3 regions of the Desulfotomaculum defluvii genome follow, and region 2 is predicted to be linked to each of the others. Evidence: a T-box and tRNA genes for the amino acid it is inferred to sense, from the RefSeq annotation. Region 2 holds a T-box; the other regions hold tRNA genes.

Region 1 (10,039 bases), on a different contig from region 2:
GCCTACTCGCACTGTTGCCACCTCCCTAAAACGAAAAAAGACTTGGACCGATATTGTCTAGTATTATCTAGTAATATACGTGTCTAGTAATATACCTTAACAAATTTAACATAAGTGTTGTTGGATGTCAATAGTTATCCCGTGGCAATAAGCCACATTAGTATTCTGTCTCACTTGCTGGATTTATATACCACTTTGTCATTAGCCTTTAGCTTTTAGCTTTTAGTTGATAGCTGTTAGTATAGCATACTTAATGGCCATGGGCTTGGATGGGCCGCCCTCTGGTCGCCCGTTCCCCAGTTGCTCCATAGTTTTAAAATAGCCCAATCGTTCGACGGTCCAGGCACTTGCTCGCTTGTAAGGTCATTTTAGTTTGAAGTACTTTGCTACGGTAAGAGCCAGGCACCTGGGTTGTCTAAGGCCATCAAGATGACTTAAAAATCTTTTAGCTAACAGCCAATAGCTAAGAGCTAATGGCTAAAGCGGGGGAGTAGGATAACCCACTCCCCTTTAAAAGCTTTTTGTATTAACTTCTAATACCAGTTACAACGCCAGCACCTACGGTACGACCGCCCTCGCGGATAGCGAAGCGCAGACCTTCTTCAATGGCGATGGGTGTAATCAGATCTACATCTACTTTAATGTTGTCACCAGGCATTACCATTTCTACACCTTCGGGCAGTTGTACGATACCGGTAACGTCAGTGGTGCGGAAGTAAAACTGAGGACGATAGCCGTTGAAGAAAGGAGTATGACGGCCGCCTTCTTCTTTGGTCAGTACGTATACTTCAGCACTGTATTTGGTGTGGGGGTTAATGCTGCCGGGTTTAGCTAATACTTGACCACGCTCAATTTCCTTACGATCTACACCACGCAGCAGAGCACCAATGTTGTCTCCAGCCTGAGCAAAGTCCAGCAGCTTGCGGAACATTTCTACACCAGTTACAACAGTCTTACGAGGTTTCTCGTTCAGACCTACGATTTCAACTTCGTCTTGTACTTTTACTTGACCACGCTCTACACGACCGGTAGCAACGGTACCGCGACCAGTAATGGAGAACACGTCTTCTACGGGCATCAAGAACGGCTTATCTACAGCACGCTCAGGAGTAGGAATGTAAGCATCTACATTGTCCATTAACTCCCATACCTTGCCACACCATTCGCATTCACGCTTACCACAGCCACATTCCAGTGCTTTCAGACCGGAACCTGCTACAATGGGGGTGTCATCGCCAGGGAATTCATAGGAGCTCAGCAGTTCGCGAACTTCCATATCTACCAGTTCGAGCAGTTCAGCATCATCAACCATGTCGGCTTTGTTCAAGAATACTACGATGTAAGGAACACCAACCTGACGGGAGAGCAGAATGTGCTCACGGGTTTGGGGCATTGGGCCGTCAGCAGCGGATACAACCAAAATAGCTCCGTCCATTTGAGCAGCACCAGTGATCATATTTTTAACATAGTCAGCGTGACCAGGGCAGTCAACGTGTGCGTAGTGACGATTTGCAGTTTCATATTCTACGTGTGCAGTGTTAATAGTAATACCGCGTTCACGTTCTTCAGGAGCGTTATCAATTTCATCGTAACGTTTTACAGCAGCACCACCGGAAGTAGACAGTACCACGGTGATAGCAGCAGTCAGAGTGGTTTTACCATGGTCAACGTGACCAATGGTTCCGATGTTTACGTGGGGTTTAGTACGTTCATATTTTGCCTTAGCCATGCTTAAATTCTCCTCCTCCATTGTTCGGGATTTAGCAGAGATTCTTCCATCTCTAAAGTTATTTCCAAAATTATGCTCTTTTTATACCTTTCATATATATAACCCTATGTAAGCCATTTGCTATTTTCGATAATAATCGCAAAAATCCTTCTTTTTCTTATTAGAAAAAACTTAGCCAGCAATGCGACAGCGGGGACGGTTCTCGCTGTCGCATTGCTGGCTAAGTTTGCGCTTGAGTTGCATAATTTTGCGACAGGGAGAACCGTCCCCGCTGTCGCAAAATCAAAATAAAGAAGCCAGTCCATAGGACTGGCTTCTCTTGGTAGCGGTGACTGGATTTGAACCAGTGACACCACGGGTATGAACCGTGTGCTCTGACCATCTGAGCTACACCGCCATATTCTTTTGGAGCTGCTAACCGGGATTGAACCGGTGACCTTATCCTTACCAAGGATACGCTCTACCTACTGAGCTATAGCAGCATGTTGGTTGCGGGAGGAGGACTTGAACCTCCGACCTTCGGGTTATGAGCCCGACGAGCTACCAACTGCTCTATCCCGCGTCAGCATTAAACAGTTTACCACAATTAAATCACATACACAAGACTCAATTAGTAGGTATATGGTGGAGGGAGAAGGATTCGAACCTTCGAAGTCGTCTGACGGCAGATTTACAGTCTGCTCCCTTTGGCCGCTCGGGAACCCCTCCAAATTTTTAACTGGAGCCGACGATGGGACTCGAACCCGCAACCTGCTGATTACAAGTCAGCTGCTCTACCAATTGAGCTACGCCGGCACCGAACATTGATTATGATAACAGATGTACTTGGACATGTCAACACTTTATGAGATGTAATCGTTGGAAATATTAGATGTTTTTAACTATATTTTTTTTGGATTAAATAAAGGTATATTGGATATCGTGTAGAATTTTATCAACATTAGATAGATCAGTTAACTAGTTAAAGATCACGTTTCTCCAGATACCTCTCGAGTTTGCGTTTAACCCTTTGGAGTGCGTTATCGATAGACTTAACATGACGATTTAAATCCTCAGCAATCTCTTGGTAGGACTTCCCCTCGAGATATGACATGAGTACTTTCCACTCAAGAGAACTTAATATTTCTCCCATTTTCTCTTCAATGTCGTCGAATTCTTCCCTGCTGATAATTAGTTCTTCAGGGTCGGTGATTTTAGATCCAGATATCACATCAAGAAGTGTACGATCTGAATCCTCATCGTAAATAGGTTTGTTTAGAGAAACATAAGAATTCAATGGGATATGTTTTTGTCTGGTGGCAGTCTTAATGGCGGTAATAATCTGCCTAGTAATACATAATTCTGCAAAGGCACGAAATGATGATAGCTTGTCCATTCTAAAATCACGGATTGCTTTATAAAGCCCGATCATGCCTTCCTGAATAATGTCTTCCCTATCTGCACCGATAAGGAAATATGAGCGAGCTTTTGCACGCACAAAGTTTTTATATTTGTTAATTAAGAACTCCAGCGCCGCGTCATCACCTTCACGCGCAAACTCAACGACATCTTCATCTACCATTATATGATATCCGCCGGAAGTTTCTCTTTGTGCATTATGATTCAAAACTATCGCCCCCGTCTTCTCATCTTAGGAAAGCACCAAAACAGAAAAAAGCAATCAGAAAAGCCCTGCAAAACGAAAACCTGGGGTCTGATTTACAAGTCCTCATAATTAGTTAGTTAGCCTTCTTTAGTTACATGACTAATTATAGCTTATCCTAAAAAGAATCGTCAAGGTAAAATAAATCCAATAGGCACGGACTTTAGTTCTTTCTACGACGCCATTTTTCCAACATTAACCTAATATCTGCCGGGAGCTTGTCTGCCAAATACCCCTCGGTAGGATTAACTTTGTTAAATTTCTCTTGCCTCTGTTTATTTACCTTTTTTACCTGACTTCTGAATTCCTTAGGTGTTACTCTATAGGCACCTCGGCCAAAAATAATTTTTTGCTCATCCCAATCAGAGGTAACTACATACACATTTCCTTGTTTACCTAGGTCACCCACGATTCTCTCGATTAATGAATCTGCAGTTTCCCCTTCCATGGTATAATACACCTCTATACCATGGACTATTTCGTGGTGCTCAACTCCACTCTTAACCAAATGAGCGGCAAAAACCACTGTAACTGAACTACCCTCATATCCGGCAAAATTAGCAAGTGAATTAATCAATTGGTCTCGGCAATGATCTAAGCCATTTTCAAGCATCTTCTCAAATTCCGGCCAGGCGTAAATAACGTTATATCCGTCCACCAGAGAAAATTCTCGCATGGACTAATCTACCCTCTCTGGCGTACCACCTCATATATAAGTAATGCGGCTGCCACAGATGCGTTTAGTGATCCAACACGACCAACCATCGGCAAACGAACTAATATATCGCATCGTTCCTTTATTAACCTGCCCAGCCCTTTGCCCTCTCCCCCGATAACTAAAAGCAGCGGCCCAGTTAGTTTTGTTTCCCAATATGTCTCCGACCCATCCATATCTGCCCCAACAACCCAAAGTCCTTCATCTTTTAACTGTCGGATTGTTCGATCTAGATTAGTAACCCTAGCCACTGGAACATATTCTACCGCACCTGCAGAGGCCTTTGCCACTGTAGCTGTCAAGGGTACGGATCTTCTCTGAGGTATAATAACCCCATGGGCCCCCGCCGCATCAGCAGTTCTAATAATAGCTCCAAGATTATGTGGGTCATTTATTTCGTCAAGCATAATGATAAAAGGATCTTCACCCTTAGCTCTGGCCATTGCTAATATTTCATCTAAATCTACATATTCCTTGGCCGCGGTATAAGCAACCACTCCCTGGTGTGGCACGCCTGAATTCATTTTGTCCAGATGTTCCCTATCCACCAGTTGTATGGGAACATTATTCTCTTTTGCTAATCTTACAATCTCTGCCAGAGGACCGTTGCCGGCTCCCTTTGTCATAACTATTTTATTAATGGGTCGCCCTGCACGTAGAGCCTCCCTTACTGGGTTCCTGCCGGCAATGATTTCACTCATGCTAACGCCTCCACTGTTTCTGGATATAAGCTTCTTATTCAATCATGCTCTTGAGCCAAAAGGTCACGGCTAGTCCACCTAATGCAGCAACCATCCCTAATATAAGTAGTATTTTCTTACGGGTTACTACACCAATAACACCTAAAATCATAGCAACGCCCCAAAGGGTAAGGATAATAAAAGGACTCTTCATTAAATTCACGCTCCCTATTAATCTACCCCATACCTTTTACGGATTTCTGTTCTCTTGCCACAACTTAGTTTCCCTTCTGGACATGGCCCGACAAGGCATTCAGGACCAGCATCTGCAAATAGTAGCGGTGCCACTTCCTTAACTAGGCTAAGCATTTCTTCTGCCAGTTTCCGGATCTCCCACTGTGCCCTTTGGCAACAGCGAAGATTAAAAAAGTGTCTCAGTTCTCGAGCATTCATGGTGACAAAAATCTTTGTCTCAGCAGCATTGGGTAACACGAATCGAGCGTCTTCATAGGCACCTCGGCCACCACCCAACTTTTGAACCCAGCCATCATACCACGTTTGAATTTGGGTCATCTGCTCTTCAAACTCTGTTACGGCCTCTGGTCCTAAGGCCAAAATAGTTTCTGGAACAACAAAATCGAAGGTTCCTTGATTGTTTAGCGATCTAGTTTCACCTACATACCGTTGCGATTGCACACTGAAGCTTGCAATTCTATGCCTCGTTATCTGGGCTAAAAGACTCCGGGAAACACCCTCAATGCCAAAGGTAAAGCTAACGTGTTCGATGGTGCTGTAATGACCCATTTCCATCAGTTTTTTTATAAAAGACCGTTGGTCTGTCTCAGATACATCCTCCACTAGACCATCAATATTAGACGGAGAATAGCACAATCTAGCCGCCATGGCCACAACCTTTTCTGGATTGGGGGTATGCTCCAACAAACGTACTTTTAATGATACTTTACCCACTTATCTTCTCTCCCAAAAGTGAATTCTTTGGTACGGCACTTATTCTTTATGAAAATGTTAGAAAAAAAGTATAACTGTTATATTTAATTTAGTTCAATGGCGTTTATGGCAAGGTTAATAACCTCAAGCATTCTATCAGTATTACCCTGCAGATAAAGGTAACCAATCAGAGCCTCTAGGGCAGTGGCATGCCGATATTCCATAATATCGGCATTTTTAGGCAGAGTAGCTGACTTAGCATTTCTACCCCTTCTGACCACTGCAATCTCCTCCTCGGTTAAGTTCCCCTCCAATGCGAATAGTGCCTTAGCTTGGGAACCTGCCCGTACATAGCGAACAGCTTTTTTGTGAAGTTGATTGACTTTCACTGCCCCCTGACTTAGCAAATACTGACGAACAGCCAGTTCATATACGCTATCCCCAATATAAGCCAAGGCCAGACTGGGTAGTTGTACCGGATTTATTTTTTGACATTCTAAACATAGTTCTTTAAACAAATTTACCCCTGCTTTTTCCATCTAACTCCCTGGGGAGTATCTTCAAGTACTATCCCTAGCTCCTTCAAGCCATCTCGGATTGCATCAGCTGTAGACCAATCTTTTTTGGTTCGTGCTTCTTGTCTTATTTTTATGATAAGCTGAACCAACCCTTCTGTTAAGGCATTGTCGTTATTGTTCACTTCAAGAATAAGTCTGCCTGTCAATTTATCTTCTTTTAATATACCCAATACACTATTAAATTCTTTGATTAAATTGTGTGCTTGATCTAAAAATCCTTTGGCTTCGGGTGTTACTTTCCCATTGAGTTTGCCTATGTAGATGTTAACCTCCTTTGCTAAATCAAAGAGAACTGAAATGGCTAAGGCAGTATTAAAATCATCATCCATGGCTTTCTCAAATTCCAGTTTAAGTGCCTGAATTTTTTCTGCAAAATCTTCTATAGGCGTTGTTGAATTGGTAGCTTCATCAACTGGAAGATCCATAACCTCATAAAGCAGACGTATGGCTGTTTTAATACGTTCTAAACCTTTGCCAGACATGACCAGCTTTTCATCGTCAAAATCCAAAGGACTGCGATAATGGGTAGAAAGAAGATACCATCTTACCACATCGGCAGGGAACTTATCTAATATTTCTCTAACCAAAAAGAAATTGCCCAAGGATTTAGACATCTTTTCCTGATTCACAGTAATAAACCCATTATGCATCCAATACCTGGCAAAGGGCTGCTGGGAAGCTGCTTCAGATTGAGCAATTTCGTTCTCATGGTGGGGAAAAATTAAATCAAAGCCCCCGCCGTGGATATCAAAGCCATTTCCCAGGTATTTTTCCGCCATGGCTGAGCATTCAATATGCCAGCCTGGGCGTCCCAGTCCCCAGGGACTATCCCAGCTGGGTTCACCTGGTTTGGCAGCCTTCCAAAGTGCAAAGTCCATAGGATCTTTCTTTCGCAGGTCCACTTCTACCCTAGCACCTGCCTGCATATCCTCCAAGCTTCGGCCGGATAATTTACCATAACCTTCAAAGCTCCGAACAGCAAAATAGACATCCCCATCTACACTATAGGCATGGCCTTGTTTTTCAATACGTTTAATTAGGTCAATGATTTCATTGATGTGTTCTGATACCTTTGGGTGTGTATTTGCTCGCAAAACATTTAAGGCATCGGCATCCACAAAAAATTCTCTCACATATTTCTCTGCTAAATCCAGTGGATTCATTTTCTCTTCATGGGCACGGTTAATAATTTTATCATCTACATCGGTAAAATTTTGCACATAATTAACGTTAAAGCCTTTATAAATAAAATATCTTCTAACCGTATCAAAGAATACCAGCGGACGAGCATTTCCAAGGTGAATAAAGTTATAGGTGGTCGGCCCACAAACATACATGCTAACTTGCCCCTTCTCCCTTGGGACAAATTCTTCCTTGGTCCGGGTCAGTGTATTATAAACTTGCATCCGATCCTTAGCTCCCTCCGATTATTTTTCTACTTTACAGCATTCTTGCTCTAGTTTTTTAAATTTATTTTCTAATCGCTCAATATCCGATTGCATTTGACCTAATAAATCGGCAATTGGGTCTGGTAATTGATCATGCCGCAAATCAGGTACATAATTATCATCAATCTTTTGACCATCAAGAATCACAATACGTCCAGGTACCCCCACCACCGTACAATTAGAGGGTACAGGTTTTAGTACTACAGAGCCTGCACCGATTTTTACATTGTTTCCTACGGTGAAGGATCCTAATACCCTGGCACCAGAACTAATAACCACATTATTACCAATGGTAGGGTGACGTTTACCTTTCTCTTTCCCTGTTCCACCCAGGGTTACTCCTTGATAAATGGTAACATTGTCCCCTATTTCTGCAGTTTCTCCTATGACTACACCGGAACCATGATCAATAAAAAGCCCTTCACCAATCTTAGCCCCAGGGTGAATTTCTATGCCTGTAATAAATCTTGATAATTGTGATAAAACTCTTGCTACAACAAAAAAATTTTTCTTATATAATGCATGGGCAACCCGATGGAGTAAAATGGCATGCAGGCCGGGGTAACAAAGTATTACCTCAATAATACTTTTGGCTGCAGGGTCACGTTCAAATACTGCATTGATTTCTTTCTTTATCCGGCCAAACAAAGCAAATCCTCCTTAAAATCTTTTTGCCTAAATCCTTCTGTTTATGTTTCAAGTTCTCTACCTCTACCTTAAAGCCGCTTCTAACCTTGCTAGAGTTTTGGCTTTGCCAATAACAGGAATAATCTGATGGAGTTCTGGGCCGTGGGTGCGTCCTGTGATCGCCACGCGCAATGGCTGGAAGATAAATTTTCCCTTAAGTCCACTCTGCTTGCCAACGGCTTTTATTATTGCCTTGACGGATTCTTCAGTTAGGTCCTCAGCCGCAGTAAATAACTCAAGGGCAGTTTTCATTACCACCGGCATTTGCTCCCAAGCTTTGACCTGTTTTGCATCTTCTTCTAAAACCTCTATGCTATCACAGAAGAAAACATCTACGTGTTGAGTAATTTCCTGCATATAGGAAATGTAGTTTCTAGCAATGGCAACAACCTTTTCCAACCAGATAATATCTTCTTGACTAAGATTTTCCCCTAAATAGCCGGCTTCCCGTAGGAAGGGAATAGCTAACTTTGTAAGTCTATCAACGGGAGCCTGGCGAATATAATGACCGTTTAACCAGTTAAGTTTATCAATATCAAAGACAGCGGGGTTTTTAGCCACCCGGTCTAGGATAAATTGTTCTTTAATTTGTTCTAAGGTAAAAATTTCTTCTTCGCCACCAGGAGACCAACCCAACAAGGCCAAGAAATTTACCAAGGCTTCTGGCAGATAGCCTAAGTTCTGGTACTGTTCAATGGAAGTGGCACCATGTCGTTTACTCATTTTACTGCGGTCTTTACCAAGAATTAAGGAAATATGTGCAAAATCCGGCTTTTGCCAACCCAAAGCATCATAAATTAGGATTTGTCTGGGGGTATTGGAGAGGTGTTCCTCCGCCCTAACCACATGGGTAATATTCATATCATGGTCATCAACAACAACAGCAAAGTTGTAGGTAGGGATGTTGTCAGACTTCATAATAATAAAGTCCCCGATGCCGTTACTCTCGAATTCAACTTGACCCCGAACATAATCATTAATGGTTATTATTTTGTCCTCTGGAACTTTAAACCTAAGTACCGGCTTCCGCCCTTCGGCCTCAAATTTCGCTCTATCTTCAGGGCATAAATTGCGGCACCTTCCTAAATAGCGAGGCAGCTCGCCCTTCTCCATTAGGGCTTCCCTCTCGGCTGCCAATTCTTCTTCGCTGCAGTAACAGTAATAAGCATGACCTGTTTCGAGAAGCTCTTTAGCAAGTCTCCTGTAAACATCTAAACGTTCAGTTTGACGATAGGGCCCATTAGGTCCCCCTACTTCAATTCCTTCGTCCCAATCGATACCTAACCAACGTAAGGCATTTAGTATATTTTGCTCAGACTCTCTGGAAGACCTCTCCAGGTCGGTATCTTCAATCCGAACCAAAAATTGACCTCCGTGATGACGGGCATAAAGCCAGTTGAAAAGTGCAGATCTAGCACCCCCAATATGTAAAGGCCCCGTTGGACTCGGGGCAAACCTTACTCTAACAGACAAAGAGACTTCCCCCTTTTAATTATATGATTTTAAATTAGTTGATCTCTAGATGGATATTATATCACCTTTACGTAAAGGCACACAACTTTTTGCAACATTACTATTTTTTGTCGATAATCTTTGGGAACATATTTACTAT
Region 2 (10,039 bases):
TTTAACTGGCATTATGCCACCAGCGTTAATATTAGCAGTTGCATCCGGACAATGTACTGCCAAACAGTTTGGATTTTTCATCAGGTCTAAAACATCGTCATCCATAAAAATGCAATGGGCCATGATGGTAGGTCTTTGACCAAGTAGATTATTTTTATAAAATATGTCCGCTCCATTTTTGTAGGAAGGAAATAGTTCCTTAACAACCTTCATTTCATTAACTGCTTCACACATATGTGAATGAATGGGAACCTCGTATTTTTGAGATAATTCACCTAATCCAGCTAACAATTTCTCACTGCAGGTGATAGTAAATCGGGGAACAATTGTGACTTTAACATTTCTACTTTTTTTATGTTGTATAATAAATTTTTCGGTCTCAATAAGGGATTGTTCTGTCTCCTCGATATAATATTTTGGACTATTTTGATCCATATTTAGCTTCCCTGTAAAGGCAAACAACCCTCTCTGCTCAAGTATTTCAAACAATATTTCCGATGCTTGATAGTGAATAGATGGGAAACAATTTACATGTAAAGTACCCTGGCGTAATAACTCATCAACAAAAAGCGTATAGACTTTCCTTGCGTGTTCTTCATTCTTAAATTTTGCTTCAGTGGGATATGTATATGTATTTAGCCAGTCCAAAAGCTCTCGATCCATTCCAAGGCCTCTTTGTAAAAACTGAGGTGCATGTACATGCATATCACAAAAGCCCGGAATGATCAGATTATTTCCCCAATCTATGATATTATCCTTTGGAAACTCCTCTGGTAATTCATAATAAATTCCCATTATAATTCCATCTAATACCAATATGTATGAATTCTCTTTGCTAATAAGAATATCTTTATTTTGACTGTATATTATGTTTCCTTTATACGCTATGTATTTGCTATACTTTCCCATTAAGTTCTCCTTTGTTGTCTTGGCACCTACTTCCACTTAATTATACTCTAAATTTTTCAACAGAACCTTGTAAATTTTGGGCTATTCTGGCTAATTCTTGGACTGCACTTACCATCTGTTCTGTAGAAGAAGCAATTTGTTCTGAACTAGCAGATAACTGAGATGTTCCCACAGAGGCGTACTGGATATATTTGGTAATATCTTCAATCATAGAAACATTTTTTTTCATTATATCCATAATATTATTTATTGATAAACCAGCTTGTTCAGCTAATTTTACACCATCAGATATAGTTTTTATCGTTCTACTAGTATTGTTAACAGAGTCATCTACAGTGTTTGTTACATCTTTGATTAGGTTACCTATTTCTTTGGCAGCAGTACTAGATTGCTCTGCAAGTTTCCTAACCTCTTCTGCCACTACAGCAAAACCCCGTCCGTGTTCCCCTGCGCGTGCAGCCTCAATAGCAGCATTTAATGCCAATAAATTAGTCTGATCTGCAATATTAGTTATGGTTTCAGTAATATTTCCTATCTTAGCTGAAAGCCCACCCAAGACATCCATACTCTTACTGGTTTCAGCAGCAGTATGCGCAATCCCATTAATCATATTAATTGTGTTATTAACTGAAACATTTCCCTCTTGAGCGGTTAAATACATTTTTCTGGATTCATTCAAAGTTTGGTTAGATAAATCCATTGCTTGCTCGGCTTTAACTGCGACTTCATTCGTTGTACTGGCCGCTTCCTCTGTTGAAGCACTTATTTCTTGGCTACTTGCGGCGAGTTCTTGACTCTGGGCTGCTATATTAGTTCCGTAATCTACTACTTCACCAATTAATAACTTTAAGTTTTCAGACATCTTGTTGAAAGAAATAGCAAGTTGACCAAGTTCATCCCCCGAATCAATAGCAACTGATTCGGTAAAATCTCCTTTGGCCATGTTATCAGCAACTTGCGATAACTTAAGAACTGGTATTTTAATACTTCTTGTTAATAACAAACCCATGAATAATGCCATAACTGCGGACGATATCATGACACTTATTGCTATGATTCTGGATTTTTCCATCATACTATCAATTAGCTTATTCTCTTGTTTAATTAAGCTATCATTATTGTTGATAAGAACTTCAAGTGAGTCAGTTAACTTAGTAGCAACTGGTTCCAACTCTACCACTAAACTTGCGATTTTTAGATCATAAAGCTCCGTCGCAGCATCATCTTTACTCTCAAATGATTCATACCATTTTCCAACCAACACAATATACTCTTCGTTAATTCTTTTATCAAAAGCATTTATATCTTTGATTATATTATTAATCCTATCTACCTCTACCTTATCACTAATTTTGAGGAGTTTTTGTGAATGTTCCTTAATTTCGTTGATTTCATTTTTGTATGAGTCAATATATTCTTCCTCACCATATGCATAATAGCCTCTAAATGAAGCCATACCAATGCCAAAGTGCCCTTTAATTTCTCTAAGCAAATCTATTCTTTGGTTGTAAAGCTCGATTTTTTCAGTATTATAAGAGATTTGATTTAGCGTATAAATAGAATTGATTCCAATACCAACCAGAATAAATAGAGCTAATCCAAAACACAACGTAATTTTTGTACCAATTTTCATATTTCTAAATATACCCATATACCTAGCCCCCCTAATATTTCTTATAATCCAGGCCAAAAACTTCAGGGTAATGTTTTAAGTTTATGATCAAAATTGTCCCCATTAAAATAAAAACAAAATCCTCCATTCGTACTGATGAACCATCACATTATTCACTCTTTTTGGACATTAAATTAAGTTTATTTAACAATCATTTTTATTAATTATAAATGTATTGACAATCAAATTTAGTTCTTCGGCCAACTCTGCCATTGTACTAGCTGAGTTAGTTACTTGATGTATAATTGAACTTATTTGTTGGGTTGAACCGGCTAGATCTTGGGTACTCTTACTAATATGCTCCGACCCAACCGCAATTTCATCGATTCCCAATGCAGCCTGGGAAACCTCTTCGGTAATTTGTTCAAATGAAGATACAGTTTCTCTAACAGACACGGTAACAACTTGAACTTCAGCTTGACATTTCTCCATATCCCCCAATACTTTAGCAATGCGATTTTCTATATCATAAATAAGATCTTTAATTTCATTAGAAAACTGTGCAGATTTTTCTGCTAGTTTTCTTACCTCCTCAGCTACTACTGCAAAACCACGACCATCCTCCCCTGCCCGTGCAGCCTCAATTGCTGCGTTCAGTGCCAGTAAGTTTGTTTGGTCAGCAATTTGAGTGATAGCCTCAAGTATTCTACTAATGTTTTGTGAACGCTCATGTAATAAATCAACTGCTTTGGCCGAGTCGTTAACTACACTTCTTAGTATGTTCATTTTCTCAATAGCTTCTTTAGCTAATTGATTTCCTTTCTGAGCAATCATGTTTGTATGATTTATATTTTTAGCAGTTTGCTGTGAACCTAGCGCACCTTGTTCTGTAATAGCAGCTACTTGACTACTATCTGATGCAATTGTTTCAATAGTCGCGTTGGCTTCTTCGCTTGATGCTGCAAGTTCCTGGCTTTGACTTGTCAAAACAGTTGAATGTTCTTTTAATTTAGAAATAATATTTTTGAGATTGTCTATCATCATATTGAATGAATCTGCTAATTCCTTTAGTTCATTATTGTCTCTAACTGTAATTTTCTCTGTTAGGTTTCCTTGAGCTAATGTTTGGGAGCCAATAACAACATTATTTATAGGCGTTATAATTATTCTTTTAATTCTCCATCTAAGCAAAAGAAAGGAAAGTAGTAAGATGGGAAAACCAATCAATAACATCTGCTTTAGAGAGTTTAGGAGCATATCAATAATAAATTTCCTAGAAATGCCTACATATAGCATACCCACAACTTTACTACCACTATATAAAGGCATGTAAGCTGTTTGGTGTTTTATACCAACTACATCTGCCACTCCATAATAATTTTGCTTATTTTCTAGTACCTGTTTAACAACTTCAGGAGCAGCCTTAGTCCCTATTGCCCTCTTACCATTTTGTTTAACGTTTGTAGTTATTCTTGTGTCATTTAAGAAGATAGTACAAGTATCTCCTGTTTTCTTACCAATTTCGTCTACAAAGTTATTATTGCCGTTTAAAGCAACAGAACCTTTATATAGGGTTGTCCCCTTTACCATCCAGGGACCAGGATACATTTTTTCTAACAAAATTTCGGCAAATTGCAAGTCACCTTCTGCCTTTTGCAAAGCAAAGTTATCAGCACTGGCATATATTTGACGATATGCCAGAAAACCTGTAAAACTTAGAAATACTATTAAAATAAGTAAGATTGAACTAAGTATCTGGAAATTAACGGATATTATATGCCGATGTATTTTAGAATTTTCCCATATCATATTGTTTCTCCTCAACGATTATAAGATAGTTTTTAATATTCTATATATTTATAATAATATCCTACATAATTTAACAATTTAGTTTTAAATAAAGACATTAAAAGGACAAAAGTTTCTTAAAGTACTTAAGGAACTTTAAACTTAACGTAGAATGTAGTTCCCTTTGGACCGGAATTCACTTCAATTTTTGCATTATTCCTTTTGGCAATACTATAGCTTATAGCTAGTCCCAAACCAGTCCCATCAGGTTTTGTTGTTAAAAACGGAGTACCTAATTTCTCAAGAAGAGCAGGTTCTATACCTTTACCTTTATCCTGCACCAATAGAATTACCTCGTCTTGTTCGGTGTAAGTTTTTATGGTTATACATTCTCCAGGTGACATTGCCTCTAACCCATTTCTGACAAGATTTAATAAAAGCTGTCGAATTTCCTTTTCATTTAATAGTAACTCAGAAACAGCTCCTATCTCAATTTTTACATCTTTATTTAGGTTTGCGGCATCGGCTTTAATCAAGGGGTATATGGCTTCTACTATTAAATTAAGATTTTGGAGTTGTAAATTATCCGGTTTATTTTTAGCTAAGGATAAAAATTCAGAAATAATTGAATTAGCCCGATCAAGTTCACTTATCATAACATCGTGGTATTCCTTGTATTTAAGGTACTCTTTTTTACTTCCTAACATTTGTAAAAAACCACGAACAGTAGTCATAGGGTTTCTAATTTCATGAGCAATTCCCGCCGCCATTTCTCCAATAAGATTAAGTCGGTCAAGGCGGGATATTTCTTTTTGGTATGTTCTAATTTCTGTTACATCAAGTGTTGTTGATAATATACATTTCTCATCGTTAAGGGTAATTGCCACTCCAGATAGTAATACAAGAAATATTTCGCCCGATTTTTTACGTGCTCGAAATTCATGATTATGAGCAAAACCTTTTTTCTCAATGTCTTTTGTATACTTTTCACGTACGTCCAAATCTACCCATACTTTTAAATCTTGTTCGGAACGCCCTATAATCTCTTCCCTACCATAACCATACATTTTAATACAGCTCTCATTTATAGCAAAATATTTATCACTATCAATGGAATATATTGACATGGAAATAGGGCTATAATTAAAGGCTTTTGAAAATCTAGCTTCTGATAATCGTAAATTATCTTGCAAGAGTTTACGATCAGTAATATCACGAAAATAAACTGATATGCCACCCTGATAAGGATAAGCATTTACTTCTAACCATCTTTCGCCATACATGCCATAAACTTCGAAATAGGTAGCTACTCTTTCTGACATTGCTTTATTAAAATTACTGTATATAATGGTGTTTCTGGTCTTTGGAAATACATTCCAAAATATTTGATCTAAAAGTTGCTCCTTTGTTTTTTTGAAGTATCGTAGAGCTTCCCTATTTATGTAAGTTATCTTCCACTCGTTATCTAACGCAAAGAATGAATTTGTAATACTCTCAAGAATATCCGTTACTTGCTGATTTACTCTTTTTAATTCTTCCTCCATATTTTTTCGTTCAGTAATATCAAAGGCAATCTCCACTCGCACCAACCGACCATCAACCCATGTTATAGCTCTATCAATACATTGAAACCACCGATTACTTACAGTGTTTTTAAATTCCCAAATATAAGGTTCTTGTGATAACCCATTACGAAGAAGTAAATTATTGGTACAAAAAGCACAAGGTTCTGCCTGATCGGACTGTAACACTTGAAAACAAGGTTTACCTACAACTTCTGCTCCCAATCTATCTACCCCATATTTATTAATAAAAAACAATTCATAAGTTTCTATGTCAACAGCATAGACTAGCGCATCGATCGAATCAAATATTGTACTTAATTGTCTAAACTGATTTAAAAGTAATTCTTCAGCTCTTTTGCGTTCAGCTTTTCGATTGGTAATATCCCTAATAACAACTTGAATACATTTTTTACCTTGATAAGTTAATGAAACTGCTGTTGTTTCTACATCTATAATTGTTCCATCTGAACAAATCATTCTTTTTTCCAAAAAAGGTAAACTAATACCTTCCATGGCCAAATAATACCTTGTTTTAGAACCTTCTTGATAATCAGGATGAATAAATTCCAATAGGTTTTTACCATATACTTCTTCTGGTTCTTTGAAACCTAAAAGCTTTGCTCCCGCTACATTAGTAGCAATAATAACACCCTTATAATGGACAAAAATTGAATCTGGAGAGAGTTCAAAAAGTTTACGGTATCGTTCTTCACTTTCTTGTAAAGCTATCTCCATTCTTTTACGCTCTGAAATATCTCTGTAGTAGACAGATATTCCATCCTTAGAAGGGTATATGTGTATAGAAACCCACTCATTTGAATAAATACCTTTACCCTCTGTATGAACCACTAATCTGTCTTTCATAGCTTTAAAGAAGTCCTTTTGATATTCTGTACCAATATATTGAGGAAATTCTTCCCAAATATTTTTACCAATAACTTCTTGTTGTTTTCTTTTATAGGTACTTTCTGCCTTCTTATTAAAATATGTAAATCTCCATTCATTATCTAAAGTAAAAAAGGCATCACTAATGCTTTCAAGAATAGTATTTAGGTGATCGTTTGCTTTTTTAAGGTTTTCCTCTGCATTACATCCAAGGATAGTCTTACAAAATATAGGGTTAATGCGTTTTATTTTTCCATCAAGTCCAACTAATACAAATGCATCTGGGGACGGATCTATAAAATTAATGAGGTCATCTTTAGTTTGTTGGCAATTGTTAAATTTTATTTGTAATTGTTCATAAGATTTCCTCAGGTCTAGCAATTCAGCGATTATTTGTTCTTTTGATTTATCCTCAAAAGTCATTAAGTCAATCCCCCTATTCCTAAAGTATTAATTTTTAGGTAGCTGGTTTGAATATATTAACTTTAGAATACAATATCTTCATAATTATTACCTCGGGAATTTTGTCAAACTTTGGTATTTTTAAATGTTTATTGGTTGAGTTTGAGCTTTCTATAGCTGTTTCTCCGACCTTAACCTACTTTTCAAGATAAAAAAAGATGCGTTGCGAGAGAACTTCCGTCTTCTCAACCAACGCATCCCGGTCCAACTGAGCCTTTTGTTTCCGCAGTTCTTCATGCTTACAGGATATTTTTTATATTCCTTTGACAAACTGCGTCATTAATATTGATTCGTATCTGAAACTTTATAAGTTCTTTAGGATCATTATCTATGAAAAGTCATCGTAGCCTTATGGTAAGTTTTCTTTCCCTTGCGTATTTTGACGCCGTTTTTCAATTGTTCTGAAGTAATATTGTGATCGATGGATTTAACTTTAGCATCATCAATAAATACTCCACCCTGCTGAATCAGACGTCTTGCTTCACTCTTAGAAGATGTTATACCACACACCACCATCAAATCCAAAATACCGATAACACCATCGATTAGCTGCTCTTCTGCAATATCAGTAGTTGGCATGTCAGAATCATCTGTGCCACCTGCGAAGAGAGCGTGTGAAGCTTTCTTTGCCTTTTGGGCTTCTTCTTCACCGTGAACTAGCTTAGTTAATTCATAGGCTAGGATTTCCTTGGCTTCATTTAGCTGACTGCCTTCCCATTTATCCATTTTGTTAATCTGTTCAAGTGGCAAGAAGGTAAGCATACGTATACACTTAAGAACATCAGCATCGCCAATATTACGCCAATACTGGAAGAATTCAAAGGGTGAGGTTTTATTTGGGTCAAGCCAAACGGCTCCCTTTGCAGTTTTTCCCATCTTTTTACCTTCAGAATTCATTAGTAGTGTAATTGTCATGGCATATGCATCTTTGCCTAATTTACGTCGAATTAACTCTGTACCACCTAACATATTAGACCACTGGTCATCACCACCAAACTGCATATTACATCCATAATTTTTATATAGGTGATAAAAATCGTAGGACTGCATAATCATATAATTGAATTCTAAGAAAGACAGACCCTTTTCCATTCTCTGTTTATAACACTCTGCCCGTAACATATTATTTACAGAGAAGTGAGCTCCTACCTCACGAAGTAATTCAATGTAATTTAACTTCAATAGCCAATCTGCATTGTTAACCATGATTGCCTTATCAGCACCGAATTCAATGAATCTTTCCATCTGTTTCTTAAAGCAATCACAGTTATGTTGAATTATTTCGGGTGTCATCATAGAACGCAAATCCGTTCGACCAGATGGATCGCCAATATAACCTGTTCCCCCTCCTATCAGAACAACCGGTTTGTTTCCTGCCATCTGCAAGCGTTTCATAAGGCATAGTGCCATAAAATGACCAACATGCAAAGAGTCCGCAGTTGGATCAAACCCAATATAAAACGTTGCCTTACCACTATTGATAAGTTCTTTAATTTCTTCTTCGTCGGTAACCTGGGCAATCAAGCCACGAGCTACAAGTTCATCATAAATTTTCACTATAAAATCTCCTTTTCTAAATTTTTAAAAATAAAAATGCCCCCTGTTCCAATGGAACAGAGGGCAGAAACTGCGGTACCACCTCTGATTCGAGAATTCCTCACAGAATTCCCCTCAACAAGTGCAATTGCACTCACACGCTGTATCGGGCGTACCCGTCAAACCCTACTATCAATTCAGGCTGCGGCTCCAGGATGTATTCGAATCAGCCCGTCTGCAACCTCTCACCAACCGGATGCTCTCTGAATGACGTAAAACTGACCTACTTCTTCCTTTCATAGCTTCTGTATAATTCAATTTAATTAATTTTAGTTGAGAAAGCAATAAAAGTAAAGCTACAATTCGACACATATGTGACATTCCGTAGTTTTCTTTTAATTAGCAATGTGAAAATTCATTTCTAGAATGCTATGCCTGTCATTCATTTGATCGGCAGCTTCTTCACCCGGATGAAAGCACTGACTACAGACCCCTGTATCTCCTGTCGTTCTTCCTCCGAGGAATTAGGCAAAATCTGCTGGCCCTGGTCACCGGCGAAATCGTAGACTCGGGTCACCTGGATCTCGCTATCCACAAAGCCAGCAGCGGCCAGCTTCTCTCGGTACTCCTGTTCCTGCATGGCACCGGCAATACAACCGGCCCAAGCCAGTAAATCCTGCTGTAGTTTTTCCGGTAAGGGTCTGGTTAATACAATGTCAGACACCGCCAAGCGTCCACCAGGCTTTAATACCCGATAGGCCTCCCGCAAGGCCTGGTCTTTGTCTGCCGAAAGATTGATCACACAGTTGGAAATAATCACATCGATGCAGTTATCTGGCAGGGGGATTGCTTCCAGATGGCCCTTTAAAAACTCGACATTCGTAATACCAGCCTTTGCTTGGTTAGCCCTAGCTTCGGCCAGCATTTCATCGGTCATATCCAAGCCATAGGCCTTACCCGTGGGACCCACCCGGCGGGCTGACAGCAATACGTCTAAACCTGCTCCACTGCCTAAGTCCAGCACCACTTCACCTGGGTGTATCTCCGCCAGGGCCGTGGGGTTGCCACAACCAAAGGTATTGGCCACCAAATCCTCAGGCAGGCCTGCCACCTGCTCTGAGCTGTAAAGCCCACCGGTAATGGGGTTGGCCTGGTCTGCCGAACCACAGCAGCAACTACTGCCACCACAACAGCCACCGCTCTTTTGGGTAATGGCTCTGGCATAACTCTGCCGCACCATTTCCCGGATACTCTCATTCATTAAAAGGCCTCCTTCAAATCA
Region 3 (10,039 bases), 140 kb from region 2:
ACTCTACTGAATATCGAAATGGAAGAGGATCAAGCAGGGCGGGAAAGACTTTTGCTTGCTTATGAAGAGTACCTACTGCTAATGGCACTGACCTTCGATAAAATTTTATATGGTGATCTCTGTCCTTATCACAGAAAAATAGCGGAATCCTTAAACCCTGGAGATTCAATAATATCCTTCAACTATGAGTTATTGATGGATTATGCATTACAAAGGACAAACTTAGAGAAGAATCTATGGTGCATACAAGATGGCTATGGTATTCCTTGTCATTATTTAAGGGGTTCAATAGATGCAGTTCATTTAAAACAACAAAGCAAGCTCTTTGAAAAAGAAGATTATGCCAAGGTAAAATTTTTTAAATTGCATGGTTCCTTAAATTGGTTGTATTGTCCACAGTGTGGTCAACTCTACGCCTATGAACATAGTGATGGAGGAGGGCACAGTGTTATTATTAATGGGATTGCGAATATGATTCAGTGCACCACACAACACTGCTGCAACAAACTGAGTAGAGTAATTATTCCACCCACTTTGATGAAAAACTACCAATCAATTCCTTTTATTCCCAAGTTATGGCATCAAGCAAGAAAAGCTTTAGAGCTTGCAGCAGAAATAATTGTCATCGGTTACTCTTTTCCCACGACGGACTTTCGATCTAATTGGATGTTTCGTAAGGCCATGGTTGATAACAAAGAACTAAAAAAGGTAACAATAGTGGACAAGGCTGAAGGGTATCAATTAAAAACTCTGTTAAATAAACATAAAAGTATATTTAGAGTGCAAGATGTTGATTTTTACCCTGATATTGCTGCCTTTACTCAGACTTTGTAATCATGCATGGGGATATTGTAAAAAGGGAATCCTAAAGAAAATTCCCACCCGTCGCTTGTGGGACGCGCGAAAAGGTTAACGGGTAAAGGTGTCAACAAAACCACTGGAAAAACCGACACCCGAGAAAAGGTATGGGGTTGCCTTTTCATCTTATCCCCTGCCCTTTGGCAGGGGGGTTATTATGAGTTATAGCTTATGGTATTTTTGTACTAGAGTTCATCACATTACCCAAATGTGTTATCATATTTATTGATAAATAAACTTACTAGGAGTATAATTAAATAAGCAGAAAACTTCTTGGACTAATTAGACAATTAATTAGTTAAGATCGGTTACCTACATATTTAATTAGGAGGGATACCGTATGACACAATTTATTAAAACATGTCCGATTTGTGGTATGAAACTAGTGGAAAAGTTACAAAATGTCGACGTAAAACAAGATGTTAAGGTATGCTATGCTGAAAGCATTCCTGTATTAGTATGTGAGAACCCAGAATGTAATAATCAAGAAAAATATTTTAGTCCCTTTTCATTTAATTTATTAAAAATGAAATGCCCTGAAATTAATAAATGGTAAGTATCACCCGGCTAAGCCGGGTTTTTTATCATATCAGAATTGATCTAAGGTAATGTAAAAACTTATAATAAAAGCAAAAACTTTAGGGAGTGCTACAGATGAAGATTGGCAAAAATGAAAAACCGACCTTTGAAAAATTCCGAGTAAACTTCCTGCAGGTGGTTCATCAAGTGTCAGGAATAAAACCTAACCCCTATGATTCCTGGGGTGATATAGCTAATGGTGAAGTAAGGGAAAGAATTATTCGTGAATTTATTCGTCTCCTGGAACAACAATTTGGTTTTGAGATAGTAGTGCAGGGGAAACTGGATAATAGGGAAGGCTCCCTTGAGGGAGTTGTTGGAGAACTGTATCATTTGTTTTCTACAATGTTTTTGATAGAAACTATAAACTCTAAAATTCGTTCTGGAGAAAAGCAAGCTGAAATATAGCTTGCTTTTCTTATACTTAAATAAAAAAACCAGATATATTTATCTGGTTTAAATGGTGCGGTCGAGAGGACTTGAACCTCCACACCCTGACGGGCATAAGAACCTGAATCTTACGCGTCTGCCAATTCCGCCACGACCGCATATTATTTTTTTGAGGCATTGTCCTATCGACAAAAATTATTATACATCACTTCAATTGGACATGCAAGAGTAAAAACAGACATATATAACATTTTCAATTCACCTGTTATAATTACATTTAGCTATCCTGAAAATGGCTCAGTCATTCGACGGTGCTAGGCACCTAGGTTGTTTAACTACCTGAAAATAACTCTTTAATTTTCATTCTTTGATGGTGCCGTCAACGGCAGGGGAGTCTATTAGCAGCTAGCTGAACATGCATAACAAACAGCTAAAGCCAAAATAAAAAAACCAGATAAATTTATCTGGTTTAAATGGTGCGGTCGAGAGGACTTGAACCTCCACACCCTGACGGGCATAAGAACCTGAATCTTACGCGTCTGCCAATTCCGCCACGACCGCATATAATTAACACTGTAGCACCAGCGCAATTGTGATTATAACAGAGAATTGTTGTTAGTTCAAGTATAATTATTGTTTTTCCACAAAAAGATACCCGGTTTTACCGGGATAAGAAAGTAACTTCAAGTGTATTAATATTATGACACATTTTGGTGAAAATAAAAGAAATATGGCTGACATTTTAGATATATGCATAAAAATTTCGAAACCTTGCTATTTTTCTTATAAAACTAATTCTATTAGTAAAGAACTGTGCTTTAGGAGAAAATAAAAAAACACAAAGAGGAGGGGTTTATATTGTCTAAAAGGATAAAAGGTTTTCGAAAAAATCCTGGAACCACTGGAGAATCAGCATTAGTTAGTAAAACTGGTGGTTACCATGATACCTGGGACACCGGGGTAAACTCTATAAAAAAGAGTCAAAGACTTAGAGGGATAAACAGGCCGTCTACGTAAAAATAAAAGCATAAAAGCTGGGTCTTGCTGAAATAAAATGGACCCTATGGAATGAACACTTGAAAAAAAGTGTTTTACCCATAGGGTTCTTTTTTTGTACAATCATAGCAACAGGAGGAAGGATAAAGTGAGCAAAATTATATTTTCATCCGATGACATCAAAAAACTGGAGACAAACCCCTATGTTGCTAAGGTTTCTGAACGTTCCATCACATACACCAATGATTTTAAGCGTTTGTTCATTGACCAATACTTGAAGGGTAAGTTGCCTCGAGCTATATTTACGGATGCTGGATTCGATATTGATATTATTGGAGTAAAACGATATGAGCAGGCTGCTTACAGATGGATTAGGTCCTATAATGAAGATGGAATCTTAGGACTAAGAGATACTCGTACAGAAAATTCCGGTCGTCCACGGATTAATGAACTTTCACAAGAAGAAATTATTACCCGCCAGGAGGCAAAGATAAAGTTACTCGAGGAGCAAATAGAACTGCTAAAAAAGTTAGACAAAATCGAAAGGAGGATGGTAAACACAGGAAAAAGTCTCGCAACAAGTGATATATTTCAGTTAATTAACGACACCATTTCAAAATATAAAATGAAGGGTATGGTATCGTATTTCTGTGATATGTTGGGGGTTTCACGGTCTGGGTATTACAATTACTTGTCGTCTGAAGAAACTCGACAGTTACAGGAAGAAAAAGACCTCCATGCAAGGGATATGATTCTTAACGCCTATTACAAGCATGGATACAAGAAAGGCTCACGTTCAATAAAAATGGTATTAGAACAGGAATTCGAATTGGTGTTTAATAGAAAACGGATACAAAGAATCATGCGTAAATATGATATTAAATGTCCAATCAGGAAGGCTAATCCTTACCGACGGATGGCAAAAGCCACAAAAGAACATAGGGTAGTTCCCAATCTTTTAAATAGACAATTCAAACAGCGTATTCCTGGAAAGGTACTTCTAACTGATATTACATATCTTCCATTTGGTGTATCTAAAATGGCCTATTTATCAACAATTAAAGATGCTTCTACAAATGAAATTCTTTCTTATCATGTATCTGAGCGCATCACCTTAGATATTGCCACAAAAACCATTGAAAACTTGATAAATCATAACAGTGAACTACTGCATTCTGAAGCATTTGTTCATTCCGATCAAGGATGCCATTATACCAGTCCAACGTTCCAGAGGCTTCTCAAGAAATATGGTTTAGGCCAATCTATGTCTAGGCGTGGCAACTGTTGGGACAACGCTCCACAAGAATCCTTCTTTGGTCACATGAAGGATGAAATTGATTATCGAACCTGTAATACGTTTCAAGAAGTAGAAAAACTAATTGACCACTATATCAATTACTATAACAACCATAGATATCAATGGGGATTAAAAAAGCTGGCCCCTGTACAATACAGGAACCAGCTTTTAGCAGCCTAATTCTCTTTTTTAAACTGTCCTTGACATAGGGTCCACTTTAAAAAGGTGAGTTGTTAATCTCACCTTTTTATTATATGTGAAGTAAAAATTGTCCATATAAAAGGACATAATAATAGCCGACGCTTATGACGTCGGCAAATCTTCATTAATTTCATGGCTGGGGCGGCTGGATTCGAACCAACGAATGCCGGAGTCAAAGTCCGGTGCCTTACCGCTTGGCGACGCCCCAATAATGGTGGAGGGAGAAGGATTCGAACCTTCGAAGGCGATCGCCGGCAGATTTACAGTCTGCTCCCTTTGGCCACTCGGGAACCCCTCCATAATATGGTGACCCCTACGGGATTCGAACCCGTGTTACCGCCGTGAAAGGGCGGTGTCTTAGACCACTTGACCAAGGGGCCATACAATATTGTGTAGCAACGAAACCTATTATAACAAAACATAATGAAGCAGGCAAGCAGTTTTTGTAACAATTTTTGCAAAAAGGAACCAAAGGAAACCATTCTTCACTTTCCTAGATATATAACAAAAAGTAATACGAAAATTTAATGATTTTGTAAGATTTAAGTTAAGTAAAAACAAGATAAATTTGATATGATCCTTGATGAAACCATTGATCTAAAAGTCGGTAGGAGGTAGTGGCGTGAGAGAAAAACTGGTTGAATTACTCGCCCACAAAGAAGACCAAATTATTCAACACTTAATAAATTACGCAAAATTAAGCGGGTTTACCAGATATAGTTCAACACGCCTAGGAGACTGGCGGCTTTCGGTACATGAAATAATTGATGCATTGTCTTATTACTTGAAGAATTACGATGTTAAACAGATCCATGCAGAAGAACTATTTGCTGAGGACCCAGTGACTAGTTTTGGCATAGAAAGTGCTAAACTGCACCGAGCCAGGGGTATTACACTAAAAATGTTTTTAGGGCTATTTAAATATTATCGTCGGGCCTACATGGATGTGATTTGGGAAAGTAAACTGACAACAGCGGAAAAGTTTAAAGCCTCAGAGATGTTGAATACCTTCTTCGACCGTTTTGAAATTGGTTTTTGCAGTGAGTGGGTTGGTGAAGGACCAGAGTCTCGATTAATAGAGTTACAGACAATTAATCGAAAGTTAACCAATGAGAAAAATAAATTAAGAACTATTTTCGAAAGCATGACAGAGTGTGTTTTCGTAGTAGATTATGATATGAAAATTATCGAAATAAATACAGCTGCTGCAAAGTATTTTGATGTGCATCCCGAGGATATCATGGGTAAGATGTGTTCTCAAATAATGGGCTGCAACTGTGATTTTAAAAAGTGTCATTTATATCAAGCCATGAAAAGTGGCGCTTCATATAAAGATGTCAAAATGGAGATTAGGACAAACAATGGACTCAGACGAATTCTTACCAGTGGTTCTTTTCTGCATGATATCAGTGGTAAATATGCAGGTGGAGTGCAGGTTTTTGTAGATATTACAGAACGTAGTTTAATGGAACAGAATCTAAGACTTCACATGCATGCTAATAATAGTTCCATAGAATCGGTAAGTATTTTTGATGTGGCCGGGAATTTAATATATGCCAACCCTGCCGCTGTAAACTTGTTAACTAATAAACATGATCAATTATTAGGATTGGGCATTGAGGAAGTTTACAACGGTGGTGAAAAAGTACTATTATCTTTAGTCCGGGGTGATTCCTGGAAAGGAGAAATATATCAAGGGGGTAAGATCCTAAGTGTTCATGCCAATCCGATTCGGTTACCCAAAGGAAATATAATAGGTTTTTATGTGGCTGCTAATGATATTACTTTTGATAAAGCTACTCAATTAAAACTTCAGCAAGCTAAGGAAGAAACTGAAAGAGAAGCTGCCAAACTGAGGGCAATTATTTCTATAATGAATGCTTCTATTGTCTTGGCTGATGCTAAAGGGGTCATTACAGAGGTAAATGAACAATGCCTATTAATGTCTGGGCTGACCCGGGAAGATATTATTGGCAGGAAATTAGAAGAACTGCATAATGGAGAAATACAAGAAAAGGTTCAGCATATTATAGCACAGTATAGTCGCTACCAATACCACACTCCCATTTCCATAACCAGAAGGTTAGGTGAAAAGGATGTTATTATGAATATTCAGCCTGTATATCGTGATAAAAATTACGACGGTGTGTTATTGATGGTGGTGGATGTAACCGAAGTGGTCAAAGCCAAGAGACAAGCTGAACTGGCCTTACGGGAGGCGGAAAAGGCTAACGAAGCGAAATCTCAATTTTTAGCAAATATGAGTCATGAGATCAGAACTCCTATGAATGGCATCCTTGGTTTTGCAGAGGTATTACTTCAGCATAACCTTAGTCCTCAGCAACATGAAAGTATTAAGATTATTCAGCAGTGTGGGGAGCAGTTAATGGAGCTTATTAATGACATTTTAGATCTTTCAAAAATTGAATCAGGTAAGTTAGTTATTGAAGAAACAAATTTTAGTTTGCGTAAACTAATTTACGAGGCTGTTAATGTGATTGAATCTAGATTACAGGCTAGAGATATAGAAATAAAAATAAATATTGCACCAAATCTCCATGATCATTATAAGGGGGATGCCACCAGAATAAGGCAAGTTTTATATAACCTTATATCCAACGCTGCAAAATTTACTCACCAGGGTTATGTGAAGATTTCCGTAGACGCAGAAATGCTAATGGGTTTTGAAAACCGAATTAAATTAAATTTTAGTGTTGAGGATACTGGTATTGGAGTACCACAGGAAAAGCTGGACTTAATATTCGAGGCATTCACCCAGGCAGATGGGTCCACTACTCGAAAATATGGTGGGACTGGTCTTGGATTAACAATTTGTAAGAGTCTGACCAAACTAATGGGCGGAGAACTTAGTGTGAAAAGTGAAGTAAATACTGGATCAGTTTTTTCCTTCTATATTCCGGTGCAAAGGATTGAAATAACAGAAAAGGAGAGTCCGCTGAAACAAAAAAGAACTCAAAAGAAAAAGGGAACGGTGCTAGTAGTTGAAGATGATAGTAACACCAGGCAATTGATCAATGATTATTTAGAAAAGGCGGGTTATGTTGTTATTGGCACAGAACAAGGTAAAGAGGCAATAACATTGGCCAAAATATATCGGCCTTGTGTTATTATTCTTGATATCCTGTTACCAGATCTAACAGGATGGGAAGTTTTGCAAAGAATTCAAACCTTTGAAGATACGAGACAAATTCCCATAGTTATATGTTCTGTCATGCCAGAAAAGGAAAGAGCATTTTCCTTAGGGGCTGATGAATTTATCGAAAAACCTATCTCAGATAAAAATTTAATCTCCCGTTTAGAAAAGGTTATCTCGAGACAGAGAAATGAGGATATTCATATTGTAGAAAACATTAGCATATTATTAGTGGAAGACAATCCCTTTAATCAATATTTAGTGGGTCATATATTGGCAGATAACTATAAGTTAACGGTGGTTGAGAATGGGCTTTTGGCCCTAAAAATGTTAGAACAGCAAGAGTTTGATTTGATATTGATGGATATGCAAATGCCGATTATGGATGGCTATGAAGCGACCTGTCTTATTCGAAAACAGGATAAATATAAAGATTTACCAATTATTGCCCTTACCGCCCATGCGATGAAAGGAGATTATGAAAAATGCATTTCTGCGGGGTGTAACGGTTATTTGGCAAAACCAGTAAAACGAGATGAACTTATTAATACGATAAAACAACATCTTTTTTTACCTGAAGATGCAGGAAAAAAGGCTAGAATATGTGATAAAGGAATCGAATCTCTAATTCCTTGGTATTTACAAGACCTGGGAGAGGAAATGGAGAAACTAAGGAATGCTACTGAGATCAATGATTTTCCTACCCTTCGCTATATAGGGCACGGCCTAAAGGGCTCAGGGGGGGCCTATGGTTTTCCAGAATTCTCAATCAGTGGGGCAGCTATTGAGAAGGCTGCCATAAATGAAGATGGGGTTTTGTTAAAAGAACTGGTTGATCAACTGCGAGAAGTTTATAAAAGGATACTGGAAGAGGAGCTATAAGGCAATCTTGGGTATACTTGCGTTATATCTGAAAATGTATATAATGAAGAAGTGTCGCTAGCTACTTAAAAAAGTAGTTTTGCGACACTTTCTTGCTTTGTGAAAAATTTAATTAGTCCATGTTTAAAGGATAGTTGCCCCCACAGGAAGAATGGTTTAATATAATTAATATATTGGTTGGTTAAAACGGGAGAGTGAACAAGATGAAAATTGCCTTAGAGGAACTAGGGGAAAAGGAATTAAAACCTCTTTATGAAGACGAATCTAAACTGGTATTTGGTAGCATATTTACTGATCGTATGTTTACCATGCATTATGCAAATAAGGAATGGAATGAATCCCGTATTGAAAGATATAGGTCATTTAATCTTGACCCATCTTCTTGCGTTTTCCACTATTCCCAAGAAATTTTTGAGGGTTTGAAAGCATATGCTGCCGAGGATGGTAGAATCCTTCTATTTAGGCCCGATCAAAACGCTAAAAGGATGAATCGTTCTGCGGAGCGTTTAGTTATGCCCACCATACCAGAAGAGGATATCATTCAGGCTATTACTGAACTGGTATTGGCAGAAAAAAGGTGGCTTCCCAAGCAACCGGGGACGTCTCTGTATATCCGACCCACTATGATTGCAACGGAAGCATTTCTAGGAGTTCATCCATCCTCAGAGTATATTTTTTATATTATCATAAGTCCCGTTGGGGCCTATTATAAGGGTGGGTTTAAACCAATTAAACTTTATGTTGAAGACATATTTGTAAGATCCAATATTGGTGGTGTTGGTGACGTTAAAACCGGTGGTAATTATGCTGCCAGTTTAATGGCGGGCCACAAAGCTCAACAAAAGGGATTCTCTCAGGTGTTATGGTTGGACGGCCGTGAGCGGAAATATGTAGAGGAAGTCGGGGCCATGAATATGTTTTTTGTTTATGGCAATAAGTTGGTAACCCCTATGTTAACTGGTTCTATTTTACCTGGAATTACCCGCGCTTCTGTACTAGAGCTTGCTAAATACTTAGGTTTAGAAACTGAAGAAAGATTAATAAGCATTGACGAAGTGATCGAGGGTATTAACTCAGGTACTATTACTGAAGCCTTTGGTTCTGGTACAGCTGCTGTAATTTCTCCAGTAGGTTCTCTATATTATAAAGAAAAGGACTATTTCATCAACAATGAGCAAGTTGGGCCTGTCACTCAAAGGCTTTATGATAAACTGGTGAATATTCAATATGGTAGAGAGAAAGATCCCTTTGGTTGGGTTAGGGAAATTGGCAGATATTAAAATACAAGCTAAAAAGTATAAATTAAAAATACTTAAAAAAGAAGGCTTCGGCCTTCTTTTTTATATAACAAAAAATTTTTAAAGAATTATATAAATTTAATCAATAAAAAAGGATTATGCTTGTGAAATGTAGAATTTGTGTAATAAAATGACGTTGATAATTTTTTGACAGAAATGGAGGTCATTTGTATGCACAAACTGCATGAATTACTATGTGAAAACGAGGACATGCTCATGTGTTTTTTGAATTATCTTCAATTAAATAAAAAAATGTCTGAAGATGAAGTAAATGCCTTCCTATTCCTCTATGAGGAACAAAAGAAAGAAGTTAAAACGGACAAAAGAAAATATAAAAGCCTTAAAGAATTACAATATATTAAGTAAGCACTGCACCGGATAATC

Evidence for each region. A T-box is a leader RNA that pairs with one kind of tRNA and senses whether it is charged. The one in region 2 lies ahead of tyrS (tyrosine--tRNA ligase), so its partner is inferred to be a tRNA-Tyr.
Region 1: it encodes a tRNA-Tyr, which carries the amino acid that the T-box ahead of tyrS (tyrosine--tRNA ligase) is inferred to sense. The anticodon was not compared.
Region 3: it encodes a tRNA-Tyr, which carries the amino acid that the T-box ahead of tyrS (tyrosine--tRNA ligase) is inferred to sense. The anticodon was not compared.

The regions. Positions count from the first base shown of each region.
Region 1 covers NZ_BAAHYV010000001.1:243,394-253,432, forward strand. The annotation lists gene rpmG (50S ribosomal protein L33) at 1-12, opposite strand, end outside; gene tuf (elongation factor Tu) at 527-1,729, opposite strand; tRNA gene ACYQ03_RS01200 (tRNA-Met) at 2,050-2,126, opposite strand; tRNA gene ACYQ03_RS01205 (tRNA-Thr) at 2,136-2,211, opposite strand; tRNA gene ACYQ03_RS01210 (tRNA-Met) at 2,216-2,291, opposite strand; tRNA gene ACYQ03_RS01215 (tRNA-Tyr) at 2,352-2,437, opposite strand; tRNA gene ACYQ03_RS01220 (tRNA-Thr) at 2,449-2,524, opposite strand; gene sigH (RNA polymerase sporulation sigma factor SigH) at 2,691-3,335, opposite strand; gene ACYQ03_RS01230 (NYN domain-containing protein) at 3,535-4,047, opposite strand; gene rlmB (23S rRNA (guanosine(2251)-2'-O)-methyltransferase RlmB) at 4,056-4,787, opposite strand; gene ACYQ03_RS01240 (DNA repair protein) at 4,822-4,980, opposite strand; gene thyX (FAD-dependent thymidylate synthase) at 4,998-5,735, opposite strand; gene ACYQ03_RS01250 (Mini-ribonuclease 3) at 5,819-6,253, opposite strand; gene cysS (cysteine--tRNA ligase) at 6,235-7,698, opposite strand; gene cysE (serine O-acetyltransferase) at 7,720-8,388, opposite strand; gene gltX (glutamate--tRNA ligase) at 8,452-9,900, opposite strand.
Region 2 covers NZ_BAAHYV010000007.1:398,599-408,637, reverse strand. The annotation lists gene ACYQ03_RS09035 (amidohydrolase family protein) at 1-945, opposite strand, end outside; gene ACYQ03_RS09030 (methyl-accepting chemotaxis protein) at 950-2,560, opposite strand; partial or broken gene ACYQ03_RS09025 (methyl-accepting chemotaxis protein) at 2,885-4,330, opposite strand; gene ACYQ03_RS09020 (PAS domain S-box protein) at 4,456-7,182, opposite strand; gene tyrS (tyrosine--tRNA ligase) at 7,546-8,778, opposite strand; T-box leader at 8,835-9,066, opposite strand; gene ACYQ03_RS09010 (arsenite methyltransferase) at 9,200-10,018, opposite strand.
Region 3 covers NZ_BAAHYV010000007.1:535,689-545,727, forward strand. The annotation lists gene ACYQ03_RS09695 (hypothetical protein) at 1-834, shown strand, start outside; gene ACYQ03_RS09700 (hypothetical protein) at 1,199-1,414, shown strand; gene ACYQ03_RS09705 (hypothetical protein) at 1,513-1,845, shown strand; tRNA gene ACYQ03_RS09710 (tRNA-Leu) at 1,899-1,985, opposite strand; tRNA gene ACYQ03_RS09715 (tRNA-Leu) at 2,302-2,388, opposite strand; gene ACYQ03_RS09720 (hypothetical protein) at 2,686-2,844, shown strand; gene ACYQ03_RS09725 (IS3 family transposase) at 2,972-4,300, shown strand; tRNA gene ACYQ03_RS09730 (tRNA-Gln) at 4,455-4,529, opposite strand; tRNA gene ACYQ03_RS09735 (tRNA-Tyr) at 4,534-4,619, opposite strand; tRNA gene ACYQ03_RS09740 (tRNA-Glu) at 4,626-4,701, opposite strand; gene ACYQ03_RS09745 (PAS domain-containing hybrid sensor histidine kinase/response regulator) at 4,944-8,357, shown strand; gene ACYQ03_RS09750 (branched-chain amino acid aminotransferase) at 8,561-9,637, shown strand; gene ACYQ03_RS09755 (hypothetical protein) at 9,827-10,021, shown strand.